Regions from separate parts of the Siminovitchia fortis genome, predicted to be linked through region 2. Evidence: riboswitches for the same ligand, from Rfam matches in the RefSeq annotation. Region 2 holds a riboswitch; the other holds the start of a gene.
What was found. Region 2 has a riboswitch for cobalamin ahead of FS666_RS11315 (ribonucleoside-diphosphate reductase subunit alpha). Riboswitches for the same ligand answer to the same signal wherever they lie in the genome.
Positions count from the first base shown of each region.

Region 1: linked by a shared signal. The riboswitch ahead of FS666_RS01740 (ABC transporter substrate-binding protein) and the one ahead of FS666_RS11315 (ribonucleoside-diphosphate reductase subunit alpha) in region 2 are both predicted to bind cobalamin.

Region 1 is NZ_VEKZ01000003.1:9,813-16,770, forward strand. Features, by position in the region: gene argS (arginine--tRNA ligase) at 1-766, shown strand, start outside; gene cls (cardiolipin synthase) at 809-2,011, opposite strand; cobalamin riboswitch at 2,125-2,331, shown strand; gene FS666_RS01740 (ABC transporter substrate-binding protein) at 2,456-3,424, shown strand; gene FS666_RS01745 (FecCD family ABC transporter permease) at 3,387-4,448, shown strand; gene FS666_RS01750 (ABC transporter ATP-binding protein) at 4,450-5,787, shown strand; gene FS666_RS01755 (hypothetical protein) at 5,847-6,332, shown strand; gene FS666_RS01760 ((Fe-S)-binding protein) at 6,552-6,958, shown strand, end outside.
Region 2 is NZ_VEKZ01000032.1:800-7,757, forward strand. Features, by position in the region: gene FS666_RS11295 (xanthine dehydrogenase family protein molybdopterin-binding subunit) at 1-1,643, shown strand, start outside; gene FS666_RS11300 (FAD binding domain-containing protein) at 1,640-2,467, shown strand; gene FS666_RS11305 ((2Fe-2S)-binding protein) at 2,464-2,958, shown strand; gene FS666_RS11310 (hypothetical protein) at 2,979-3,365, opposite strand; cobalamin riboswitch at 3,694-3,872, shown strand; gene FS666_RS11315 (ribonucleoside-diphosphate reductase subunit alpha) at 3,999-6,281, shown strand; gene FS666_RS11320 (flavodoxin) at 6,266-6,709, shown strand; gene FS666_RS11325 (ribonucleotide-diphosphate reductase subunit beta) at 6,685-6,958, shown strand, end outside.

The DNA of each region.
Region 1 (6,958 bases), on a different contig from region 2:
CAAAGATCGTGTGTTGATTAAGAATGATGGCAGCTACACATATATTACACCGGACATTGCTTACCACCTCGACAAAATCAACCGCGGTTTTGATAAACTCATCAATATTTGGGGCGCTGACCACCATGGTTATATCCCCAGAATGAAGGCGGCAATCGAGGCGCTCGGCTTTGATCCTGACATGCTTGAAGTGGAGATCATTCAGCTGGTTAACCTGTATAAAGACGGGGAAAGGGTCAAGATGAGCAAAAGGTCGGGAAAAGCGGTGACAATGACAGACTTGATTGAAATGGTCGGACTTGATGCGGTGCGCTACTTCTTTGCCATGAGAAGCGGTGACACGCATATGGATTTTGATCTTGATCTGGCTGTTGCCGAATCAAATGACAATCCCGTCTACTACGCCCAGTATGCCCATGCGCGGATTTGCAGCATTTTGCGTTCCGCAGAAGAAAAGGGAATTTCCTTTGATGCAGGCACCGACTTTTCATCCCTTTCCAGCGAAAAAGCGATTGATCTCTTGAAGAAACTCGGTGAATTCCCTCAAGTCATTGCGGAGGCGGCTGATAAACGGATTCCCCATCGGATCACCAATTACATTTTTGAATTGGCGTCCGTTTTTCACAGCTATTATAATGCTGAAAAAGTGTTGAATGAAGAACAGCTTGACGAAACGAAAGCCCGCCTCGCCCTCGTAAATGCGGCCCAAATCACATTGAAAAACGCATTGACATTGGTGGGCGTGTCTGCACCGGAAAAAATGTAATATTTCACATGACAGGAGCGCCGAATGGCGCTCCTGTTCATTTTATAAAAAATATTTAAAGAGCATGCCTGCCCATTCTTTCGAGCGTACGGATAAGGGGGGATCAGCCAGGTCTTCAGGGGATAACCGGCTGGAACGGCTTATATCTTCCTGAACGATTCTTTCAGTTTCTTCAATAAACTTTTGGTCGTAGATAAAACAATTGATTTCGTAGTTAAGCCTGAAGCTTCTGCAATCGAAGTTGGCTGTTCCGATGTCACAGAACGTTCCGTCTATCAAGATGACTTTTGCATGGAAAAAGCCGGCTTCATATTGATAGACATCCCCTCCGGCTGCCAGGATCTTCCGCAAATAGTGGAGAGAAGCCTCCTTTACAATCGGATGGTCCGATTTATCAGGGACTAGAACTGTTACGGCAACGCCTCTTTGGATCGCCTGCACAAGCCCGGAAACTAATTTTTCGGGAGGGATGAAGTAAGGTGTACCGACAAAAATATTTTCCTCCGCTTGATCAATCAACTGCAGGATTTCCTCTTCTGCATCCACTCCCTGTGTCGGAAAAAAACGGTAGGGCATCGGCCCTTTCTCCAAATGAGGATAAAGGGAACTGTCCTTCAAATGGCTGGTACCTGCTGCCCTCTCCCAGTCCAGCAGGAACTCTGTCTGCAGATCGGCAATACCTTCGCCTTCGATCCGTAGATGATAATCCCGCCATGGTGAAAGGACGGGATCCAGATCAATATATTCCTTTCCCACATTAAACCCGCCTACGTAACCGATTTTTCCATCAATGATCGTGACTTTTCGATGATTTCGTTGTTGAAGGGAAAAAAAGGCAAAGGGAAAACGGGGACGGTGGCAAAAAACGACTTCAACTCCGGCAGAGCGAGCCTTTTTAAGAAGGCTTTTTGAAACCGTTCTGCTTCCAAACCAGTCAAGCAGCAGGCGCACCTTGATCCCTTTGCGGGCTTGGTCGATCAATATTTCAAAAAACAGTTGGCCGAATCGGTCGTTTTTAACAATATAAAAGAGCACATGGATACTTGTTTCAGCCTTATAGAGATCATCAAAGTAATTGGAAAAAAGTTCCGGGCCGCTCGTTATCAATTGAATCCGGCCATTTCTGACAGGGTAGCTGCAAGGCCTCATTTTTTTTCCATGAACATATCTGCCGAGAAAAAAATCCGCGGAAGCGGCAAAAAGTAATGCGGTGATTAAAATGATGGACCCAGTCAGCCACTTCAATTGGAATTCCCTCCTCAAAACAGAAATGAATCCTGATTAGTATTCCCAAATTCTTTTTGAAAAAGCTGTGAAAACAGAATAAATCGTGTATAATTACTGTTGATGCAAAAAAATAGTATATTTTTGGATTCGGTTGCTTTTCATGCCCGCTTTTAAAAAACGGCAATGAAAGCTGAAAAAGGGAAGTTGGTGAAATTCCAACGCGGTCCCGCCACTGTAAATGGGAGCGTCCTGCCATAGACCACTGTGCGCATATGCATGGGAAGGGGTAGAATGCGATGAACATGAGCCAGGAGACCTGCCGGATTCAAACACCAAAAACCTGCGCGGATGGGAGAGGTGACAAACAGGCGGCGATGCCTGTTTGCCTATTCATGCCTTTATACATACTCATCTCCTGCGCACTGGGGATGTTTTTTTATTTTTATAAGGAGGATTTACAGGATGAAAAAGATTTATTCATGGTTAATGGCATTAATGCTGATAGGGTTTCTGGCAGCCTGCGGCAATCAGGGAGATGCAGGAGAAGGGAAGCAAAATACGGAACCTAAAACTGAACAGGCTTCAGAAGACAGCTTTCCGGTAACGCTGAAGGATGCGGCAGATAAAGAAGTAACGATTGAAGAGAAGCCGGAAAAAATTGTTTCGCTCATTCCGAGCAATACAGAAATCCTTTATGCCATCGGTGCAGGGAACGAAGTAGTGGCTGTCAACGAAAATGATAATTATCCTGAGGAAGTAAAGGATAAGGAGCAAGTGGCAGGCATGGAATTAAACATAGAAAAGATCATTGCTTTGGAACCTGATCTTGTTCTTTCCCACGGATCGGCGGGCGACAGGTGGGACTCAGGGTTAAAACAGCTGGAAGACAGCGGTATACCGGTTCTTGTCGTCAAAGATGCCCAAAGCTTCGATGAGGTGTACGAAACCATTGAATTTATCGGAAAAGCGACAGGGCATACGGACGAAGCGTCTGATGTGAACGAAGACCTGAAAGCCAAGCTTGACGAAATCGAAAAGAAAGCGGCCGATATCAAGGAAGAAGACCAGAAATCTGTATTCGTAGAAATATCGCCGGCCCCTGAAATTTATGCTGTGGGGAAAAACACATTTATGGATCAAATGCTTGGGACAATCAACGCAAAAAATGCGGTTCAAGAGGAAGGCTGGCCTATGATGAACGAGGAAGCCATCATTGAAATGAATCCTGAGGTCATCATTGTCAACTATAACTATGTGGAAAATCCGGTGGATCAAGTGCTTGACCGTAAAGGCTGGCAGGACATCGCAGCTGTCAAAGACAAGCAGGTTCACTTGATAGACGAGGCTCTTACAAGCCGTCCAGGCCCGCGGATCGCTGAAGGAGTAGAGGCGCTTGCAAAAGCTGTTTACCCGGAAGTTTTCGGGGAGTAATCCACTCGTAGCATACTCAGCGGCAATCATTTTTATGGTTGCCGCCATTCTTGCGGCAATATCAATAGGTTCTGTAAGAGTTCCGGTAGAAGATATCGTCAGCATCATCGCAGGCAAGGCCCTGCCTTTTTTAAACGAAAAGCAGGTAGATCCGATGTTTGCCAATATAGTCATGAAAGTCCGCCTGCCCCGCGTTGTGCTTGCAGGTCTTGTCGGTGCCTCGCTTGCGATTGCGGGGGCGGCCTTTCAGGGACTGCTCCGTAACCCGCTTGCCGACCCTTATACGCTGGGTGTTTCATCCGGTGCGTCTGTCGGTGCGGTTGTCACTTTGTTTTACCAAATCTCCTTACCGTTGGCGGGAATATATACACTGCCGCTTCTCAGTATCGTTTTTGCATTTATCACGATCATTATTGTCCTTTTTTTTGCCAGAAGCATCGACAGATCCATGAAAGTGGAGACAATCATCTTAACAGGAATCATTTTCAGTTCATTTCTGGGAGCGCTCATTTCCTTGATGATTGCCCTCTCGGGAGAGGAACTTCGCCAAATCATCGGCTGGCTGCTGGGAAGTGTCTCCATGAGAGGATGGAGCTATGTGCAGATTATTTTGCCGTTCCTGGTTATAGGGAGCCTTGTTCTATTACTGAATTCGCGAGAGCTGAATGCGATTGCCTTTGGTGAAGAGAGGGCACAGTATCTTGGTGTCAATGTGCCCGCCAGGAAATTTGCTGTATTGGCATCGAGTTCCATGATAACCGGAGCAGCTGTCGCTGTTTCGGGAACGATCGGATTTGTAGGCCTTGTCATCCCGCATTTGACAAGAATATTATGGGGACCGGACCATAAGCATCTTTTGCCGCTCTCCATGTTGATCGGTGCAGGTTTCCTTATTTTAGCCGATTTGGCCGCAAGGATTGTCATTGAACCGGCAGAGCTGCCTATCGGTGTCATCACTGCACTGATAGGGGCCCCGGTATTTGCTTTTATTTTGTTGAGAAGACGAATGGAAAGAAGTGGATGACATGCTTCAAGTGAAAAATCTCTCCGGCGGTTATTCTGATGCAAACATATTGAAAAATATAACCTTTGCTGTCAGCCGGGGGGAAATGTTCGGAATCCTTGGGCCGAATGGAAGCGGCAAGTCGACGCTGCTTAAAATGGTGAGCAGACTCCTTTCATATAAAGATGGAGAAATAACGCTCGATGGCCGCCCCCTCCAACAATATTCTTCCAAAAATCTTGCAAAGCTGATGGCTGTATTGCCGCAGCTCACAAGCGAAATGTTTCCGTTCACTGTAAAGGAAACGGTTGAACTCGGAAGGTATGCCCACCAGAGGGGACTGTTTCATACATGGAGCCCAAAAGATGAGGCGGTTGTCCAGGAAGTGATGGCATTGACAAAAATGAAGGAATTTCAGGATGTGTCATTGCAAGAGCTGTCCGGGGGTGAGCGGCAAAGGGCTTTCCTGGCCCAGGCGCTTGCCCAGGAGCCGGACATCCTTCTTCTTGATGAACCGACAAATCACTTGGACCTTTCCCACCAAAAAGGATTGCTTGATCGGTTAAGGCGCTGGACCAGGCAGAGAGGACTTACAGTTGTCACGGTTTTTCATGATCTTAACCTGGCCGGTCTTTATTGCGACCGCCTGCTTCTTTTAAATGAAGGTGAAGTCGTTTGCATTGGTTCACCTGAAGAAGTTCTAAATGAAACGTTGATACAGCGGATTTACAGGACAGCACTGGAAAATCATCCGCATCCGGAGGTCCCGAAGCCGAATATGGTGCTTATTCCTGAGTCAGGGAAAGATGACAAGACAATCTTGGATGAAAAATATTTATCCAGGAATGATGAAAGTGTTTTGTTTAATTCGCCTACTCCTTTAAAAACAATAGCGTCTGCTTCAGGCGGCTCCGGTCTGGGCTGGAAGGAAAAGTTCATTATCAGCACAGGCAGGCCATCAATAGACAATGGCGAGAAAACTGTTGAAATGCAGATTGATGATGATCAACTTTACACAAATTACAGTGTAAACCACGAAGGTGGATTTTCCCTATTATTTGTATTGACTGCAGACCGGCGTCTGGGTTTTTTCCATACTTGGCTTTTTATCAATGGGCATGTCAGCGAAAATGCGTTGATTGAAGCGTTGGCTGCTGCTTTGGAAGGAAAGCAAACCGCTTTAAAAAATAAGGTCCGTCCAAAGGAAACGGATGATGGCATCGTGGTGGCTGCAACGCAAAAAGGAGCAATTTTACCATCGGCAAGGCCTTCTTCCGAGCTTGGGCAAGCTATCCGAAGAGGACTGCTCGATTGCTCGGAAAAATTGTTCAGCAGCATGAAATCGGGTTTGTCGAATTAATGTCGATTGTTTATCGATTGTCTATGGTAGAATAAAGTGAAGAAAGGAGGGGGGAAGCGTTGGAAATTAATGCGAAGCTGGATTTGATTTTGGAAATCCTTGGCGATCACAGTAAGAAACTGGATGAACACAGCCGTAAATTCGACGAACAAGGCAGGAAGCTGGACGAACAAGGCAGGAAGCTGGACGAACAAGGCAGGAAGCTGGATGAACACAGCCGCAAGCTGGACGAACAAGGCAGGAAGCTGGACGAACACAGCCGCAAGCTCGATGAACAAGGCAGGAAGCTGGATGAACACAGCAAGAAGCTTGGTGAACACAGTGAATTGCTGGGGGCATTAATCCATGGTCAGCAGGAAATAAAGGCTGATTTGGATGGTTTCAAGCTTGAAACATTCAAAAGGTTTGACGGCGTGAATAAAAGATTGGATTCATTCGAGTCAAAACAGGACGAGTTTGCGGCAAAGGTTGAGCTTTTGGAAAAACGGACTTGGACAAATGAATCGGATATTCACCGCCTCAAAAATTTAATCGGAATTAAGTAAAATGCCAATAGCCCCGTATTATTCTTTCATCAATGCAAACTCCAAAAATATAATCCATATGTTTAATTTCCTTTGGGCTGCCCCTGATTGTCAATTCAACGGGGGCAGCTTTTTCATTTTTCTTCTTGACTGAATGCTCATTCATTATATAATGGAGTTAATAACTTTCAGAAAAGTCATTTGCAGTCTTAACAATTCGGAAGGGAGCGGTCATTTCATATGCATGCTTTACTGTGGTTGAATTGGATTGCGTTTTTGCTTGTAACGGCATACGGCGTCTCTTTGTTTGTCTATGTCGTCAAAACACGCATCAAGTTTATTAAACTAGGGAAAAAAATAGAGTTTGATAATGATGTGAAAGCGCGCCTGAAAAATATTTGGACATATGTTTTTGGCCAGAAAAAGCTGCTCAAGGATAAAAAGAGCGGAATCATTCATGTCATGTTTTTCTATGGGTTTATTCTTGTGCAATTTGGTGCAATCGATTTCATTTGGAAAGGGCTCGTGCCTGGTTCGCATCTGCCGCTCGGCCCGCTGTATCCCGGATTTAAGTTTTTCCAGGAAATCGTAACGCTCATCATATTGGTTGCGGTTGTATGGGCATTTTACAGACGGTATATTGAAAA
Region 2 (6,958 bases):
ATCAATTTTTTAATATCGAGGTCGGGAATATCGTAGTCCATGTCCCTCTGCTGGGCGGGGCATTTGGAGGAAAAGGCACCGTTCAACTGGAGCCTCTCGCCTACTTGGCCTCCAAAATGACCGGCGGGAAGCTTGTGAGGCTGCAATATGACCGTGAAGAAGACTTGATCACCGCGCCTGGCCATATAGGGCTTCATGCCACAGTCAGATTGGGTGCTACAAAGGAAGGAAAGCTGACTGCAGGCCAATACACTTATCTAATTGATTCCGGCGCCTATACGGACCAGGCGGCAGGGATTACAAGAGCGGCAGCGCTTGATTGCACCGGCCCCTATGATGTTCCCAACGTGTGGTGCGATTCATACTGCATGTATACAAACCACCTCTACGCCACATCATTTCGCGGCTATGCCCACCCTGAGCTGACATTTGCCGTTGAAAGAACAATGGATCAGCTTGCAGAAAAGCTCGATATCGATCCGGTACAACTTCGTCTCATAAATTCAATTAAGCCCGGGGCAACTTCCCCAACTCAAACAGTGCTAAATGCCAATAATATCGGAGACGCAAAAAAATGTCTTGAAAGGGCAAAGGAATTAATCAACTGGGACGAGGGCCAAAGAACGGAAAAAGAAGGGAAAATCAAAGCGAAAGGCATTAGCCTGTTTTGGAAAACATCGACAACTGCAACTAATGCCCAAGCCGGAGCCTTTTTAACTTTCGAAGCAGACGGCAGCGTCAACCTGAACTGTGCTGCCATAGAGCTTGGACAGGGAACGAAAACCATTTTGGCGCAGATTGCGGCGGAAGAACTGGGATTGGAAACAGATAAAATCCATGTAACGATGGAAGTGAACACCCAGTATGATCCGCACCAATGGAGAACCGTAGCGAGCAGTACGACATTTCTTGCGGGAAGGGCCGTACTGGCTGCCGCAAAAGATGCTAAAACAAAACTGAAAAGAACGGCATCCATTGTTCTCAAATGTTCGGAAGAAGATCTTGAAGTCGGCGGAGGGCGCGTTTATTTGAAGCCGAGTCCGGAATACGGAGTTGAGCTTAAAGACCTGGCGCTTGGCTATAAGTTCCCTAATGGCAATGCGATCGAAGGGCAAATCGTAGGTTATGGAAGATATATTCAGAGGCATTTGACCCCTATGGACAAAAATACCGGATTCGGCAAGCCTGGTCCGTGGTGGTCAATCGGCGCACAGGCTGTTGAAATAGAATTGCATCCGGAAGATTACTCTTATAAAATTTTAAAGGCTGTCACTGTATTGGACGGAGGTACTATCATTAACCCGGCGACAGCCGCCCAGCAAATGAGGGGCGGCATGTATTTGGGACTCAGTTTTGCCAGCAGTGAATCGTTTATTTTTGACGGAAATGGAATTGTACAAAATCCTCAATTGAGAACGTATCAAATGCTGCGCTTCGGTGAAGAGCCTGATGAATACCTTGTTGATTTCATAGAGACACCATCGGCTGATGGCCCTTTCGGGGCGCGGGGAATCGGGGAATATGGAGTCATAGGGATGCCTGCTGCGCTTGCGAACGCTCTTTCGGCTGCGGTCCAGACAAACCTGAACCGCTTGCCTCTCATTCCCGAGTTCATTTGGAAACAAAAGGAGACTTTGGAATGATTCCTTTTGATTTTGAATACTACCGCCCTGATAATGTGAATGATGCAGTGGGATTGATGCAATCATTGGGGGCAAAAAAGGCCTCCATATTTTGCGGAGGAACCGAGTTCATCACTTTTGCCAAGAACAACAACATTCAGGCGGAAGCAATCATTGATATTAAAGGGATACCTGAGTGCCATGAATTTATAGATGATGGGGAGCAAATTGTCCTGGGTGCTGCCCTTACGTTAAATGAAGTCATCGAGGCGGGCTGTTTTCCCCTTCTTGCCGAAACAATCAGACGGATCGCCAACCATACATCCAGAAACAAAATTACCATCGGCGGGCATTTGAACAGCCGTTTGATCTATCGGGAAGGCATGCTTCCGCTGTTGTTGTCGGAGGCAAAACTAAAAATCGCAGGCAGTGACCGAGAAAGACTGATTTCGTTGGGTTCATCCAATCGACTTCAGCTGGAACCCGGCGAAATGGTGACCCAAATCATAATTGACAAGAAGTACGCATCTCTTCCCTTCTTCCACTACAAGAAAACGAGATGTTCAAAAGTGGGATATCCACTCGTAACAATAGCGGCGGTTAAAGAGCAGGACAAAATTACAGTTGCTTTTTCGGGGATCTGTTCCAGTCCGTTCCGGTCAAAAGAAATGGAATCAGCATTAAACGATGACTCACTATCACCTTCTGCCCGGGTTGAGAAGTCACTTGAACATCTTCCTGCACCTGTTATTGAGGATTTTCAGGGTTCTGCCGAATATCGAAAGTTCATTTTAAAAAATGGTCTTTTTCTGATGATCAAGGATTTGGAGGCAGCGGCGAAATGATGCTTTCTCACGGAAAAGGAAAGTCGGTCGTACAGTTTCATGTTAACGGAGAAACACGGGAAGCGATCATCCGGTCCGGAGATACCCTCCTTCAGACTCTAAGGGGGCAGCTGGGGTTAAGCGGAGCGAAGCCCGCCTGCGGAAATGGTGATTGCGGTGCCTGCACTATTTTGATGGGTGGAAAGCCAGTACATTCCTGCCTTGTTTTATCAATTGAGGCTCTGAATAAATCCCTTTTGACGATTGAGGGGCTGAAAGATTCGCCTATCCAAAAGGCATTTGTTGAAAAATGGGCCATCCAATGCGGATATTGCACGCCTGGGTTCGTTTTAAATTGCCACGCTTTATTGCAGGCTCACCCGGATGCATCAGATGAGACGATTGAAGAATGGCTTGAATCAAACCTATGCAGGTGTACAGGATACGCCGAAATAAAGGAAGCGGTCAAGTCAGTCCTGGATGCGGAAAAAAAGAACCCTCGGCTTATGTGAAAGCCGGGGACATCTTCCTCTTAACCTTTCTTAAAGCTCTTGTCGCCGCTATTTAATGATTGAATCAGCTGCAAAGTTTGGGAAGCCTGTTCGATCTGCTGCTGGACCTGTTCCAGCTGTTGCTGCTGGGCGCTTGTCGAGTGTGTGACGGAGATCCCCTGCATTTGGCTCAATTGCTGCGTTGCCTGCTGAAGCTGCTGCTGCGCCTGCTGCAACGATTGAATATCAGTCACTGAAGCATTTTGCCGGATTATCATTTCTGCCTGCTGCATGGCTTGGATCGCCTGCTTTTTTTGTGACTGGAATTGCTGGTCCAGCTGCTGATCGTTTTTTTGGGCTTCCTGCTGATTTATTTTCTGTGCAAATGCTTGCAGTTCCGCCTGCTGTTTTTTTTGGTTACTGTTCATATCGGATTCCTCCCTGATAAAATTGCTTAGTCATTATTCTTCATACATCAGAAAGGTTTTATCCATATTTTCAACTGGGAAAAATTTTTTAATCAGATAAACAAGGATATGTACTTCAAGATTTCAAATATATCAAACTGCATATCTAGCCTTCCTTTCCTGCAATTACATCCCAATTTGTCGAGGTTACCGTTTCTCCCCTCCTTGTCAAGGTTGCCTGCCATTCTCTTAAAAGAAAAAAGATTGTGCTTGTATTTCAATTTTACTCATGATAAAATCACAATCGACACTATATTTGGTGACAAACATTTTACACAACACAATATATTGATAATTCACAAGACGAGGTGCCCATTGAGGGCTTAAAAGGGAATCCGGTGAAAATCCGGAACTGTCCCCGCAACTGTAAGTGCGAACGACCGGGAAAGAACCACTGTCCATAAACGGGAAGGTTCCCCAGTAGGATGATGCACAAGTCAGGAGACCTGCCTTTTCTTGTCCGAGTTTCAATTCTTCGGGGGTTGGGAAGATGAAACGATAGCGAAACTGTTTCCTTTTTTCCCTATCGTTTGTTCCGCTCTGTTCCCCGGAGTGGATTTTTTTATTGGAGAAAACAGGAGGTTTCTATTAAAAATGACAACAATCATCGTTAAAGAAGATGGAAACAGAAAAAAACCATTTGACAGAGATCGGCTGGACAAATTTCTTAAGAGAGTCACTTTGATAGATTCAATGGACTACCGCGATAAAATTTTTAGAAGTATTGAAGCAAAAACAGAGCTAAAAGCAGAGCATATTACAGACCTGCTCATTCAGTCCGCGCTGGAAAACGTTGATGAATTGAATACACAATGGTCTTTTGATGCAGCAAAAATATATTTGCACGATTTATACAGAAGGGCTGCCGAAAGCCGTTCCTATGATAAAAATAAGAAATACGGCGATTTTTACAGCCTTATAACAGCGTTGACGGAAAAAGGGATTTATTCCCCCTCCCTTTTGGAAAAATACAGCAAACATGAAATCGATCAATTGTCAAAGCTGATTGATCCGGAGCGTGATTACCTTTTTGATTATACAGGCCTACATACGCTGGCTACAAGATATTTGGCTGTTGACCATGAAAAGAACACATTCGAGCTGCCACAGGAAAGATGGCTCATCATTGCGATGCATCTCATGCAGGATGAAGCGGCAGATAAACGCTTGGAACATGTGGCGGAAAGCTACTGGGCGCTTTCAAATCTCTATATGACGGTTGCGACGCCGACACTTGCCAATGCCGGGCTCGCCCACGGGCAATTGTCGAGCTGCTTCATTGATACTGTGGATGATTCCCTGATCGGCATATACAACAGCAACACGGATGTTGCCAGACTATCCAAAGACGGAGGCGGAATCGGCGTCTACATGGGCAAAGTGAGAGCACGCGGCAGCTCCATCAAAGGGTTTAAAGGCGCTTCATCAGGCGTCGTTCCGTGGATCAAACAGTTGAACAACACGGCAGTCAGCGTAGACCAGCTTGGAAGACGCAAAGGTGCCATTGCTGTCTATCTTGACGTATGGCATGCCGATATCCTTTCCTTTCTCGACTTGAAGCTCAACAACGGAGACGAAAGGCAGCGGGCGCACGATATTTTTACAGGAGTCTGCCTGCCCGACCTGTTCATGGAGCAGGTTGAAAGACGCGGAGACTGGCATTTATTCGACCCTTATGAAGTGAAACAAGTGATGGGCTATTCTTTGGAAGACTTTTATGATGAAGAAAAAGGGGCAGGTTCTTTCAGGGAAAAATACGAAGAATGTGTCCAGTGTGAACAATTGACCAAAACAACGATTCCTGCCATCCAGATCATGATCCGAATCATGAAGTCCCAGTTGGAAACAGGTACTCCTTTCATGTTTTACAGGGATCAAGTGAACCGCATGAATCCAAACAAGCATGCCGGGATGGTGTATTCCAGCAATTTATGCACAGAAATCATGCAAAATATGTCCCCTACCATTCATTGTGAGGAAACGGTTGATGGGGATACAATCATTTCATATAAAAAAGCCGGTGACTTCGTCGTATGCAACCTCTCTTCCATCAACCTGGGAAAATCTGTTGATCCGAATGAGGACAACTTCGAGATTTTGGAGAGGCTGATTCCTATCCAGGTAAGAATGCTGGATAATGTCATCGACCTGAATACGATCGATGTCAAGCAGGCAGCCATTACTAATCAAAAATACCGCGCCATCGGCCTCGGAACCTTCGGCTGGCATCACCTGCTGGCCCTAAAGGGCATCGCCTGGGAATCCAAAGAGGCTGTTCAATTGGCGGACAGACTATATGAGAAAATTGCCCAATTGACCATCAAAGCAAGCGTGCAGCTGGCAAAAGAAAAAGGCGCTTACCCGCTGTTTGAAGGAAGCGACTGGCAGACAGGCCATTACTTTGAAGTGCGCGGCTACCTTGCGGATGACAACGAAAATGAGTGGAAAGAAATCATGGATGATGTAAAAGAACACGGCATAAGAAACGGGTACTTGATGGCAGTTGCTCCAAATTCAAGCACATCTGTCATAGCGGGCTCGACTGCCAGCATCGACCCCGTCTTCAAACCGTTTTACCATGAAGAAAAGAAAAATTATAAGCTCCCGGTTGTTGCACCGGACCTTGACCATCATACATACAATGTGTACAGGAAATCGGCATACATTGTGGATCAGCGCTGGTCCATCCAGCAAAATGCTGCGAGACAGCGACATATCGACCAGGCCGTCTCATTTAACTTTTACGTCCCGAATCATATTAAGGCGCAGGTCATGCTCGATTTGCATTTGCAGGCTTGGGATTCAGGGTTGAAAACAACATATTACGTGAGATCGACCGCATCGGATATAGAGGATTGTGTATGGTGCGAATCCTGATCTGCTATGCCAGCTTCAGCGGAAACACGAAAGAGACGGCCGAAATCATCGATGACATTTTTTCAACAAATGGGCATTCCACCCTTTTGCACCGGATCGGATCGGGACCCGCACCCGATCCTTCCCGCTTTGACGCCATGCTGGTCGGAACCTTTACTTGGGGAAAAGGGAAAACTCCGGAACTTGTAAAGGACTTTGTCTACGAAATCGGGTATAAACCGCCCAACGTTTATGTATTTGGAACAGGAGATACGCAATTCGGGGGCGATGCATTGTTTTGCCATGCTGCTGAAAAACTCGCGGCATTTTATCATTCATCATTTGAGCCTTTAAAAATTGAGCAAAGTCCCAGAGGCTCTCAGGAAAATACAGTAAAAAAATGGACGGAAGGAGTATTGAATCAATGCCTAAAACACTTGACAAAGTAGCCGTGTTGGAACCACTGAATCCTAATAAATCAACAGCACTGTTCGGGGGAAAGGCAAGCGGCATCTTGAATTGGAACGACCTTGCCTACCCTCATTTCTACAATCACAGGGAGCAGATCCGTGCATTATTCTGGCGTGCCAGCGAGGTGGATATGACCCAGGATATCAAGCAGTTTCCAACACTTCCGGAAATTGAACAGGATGCATTTTTAAAAATTATCGGATTGCTTGCGACACTTGATGGCCCGC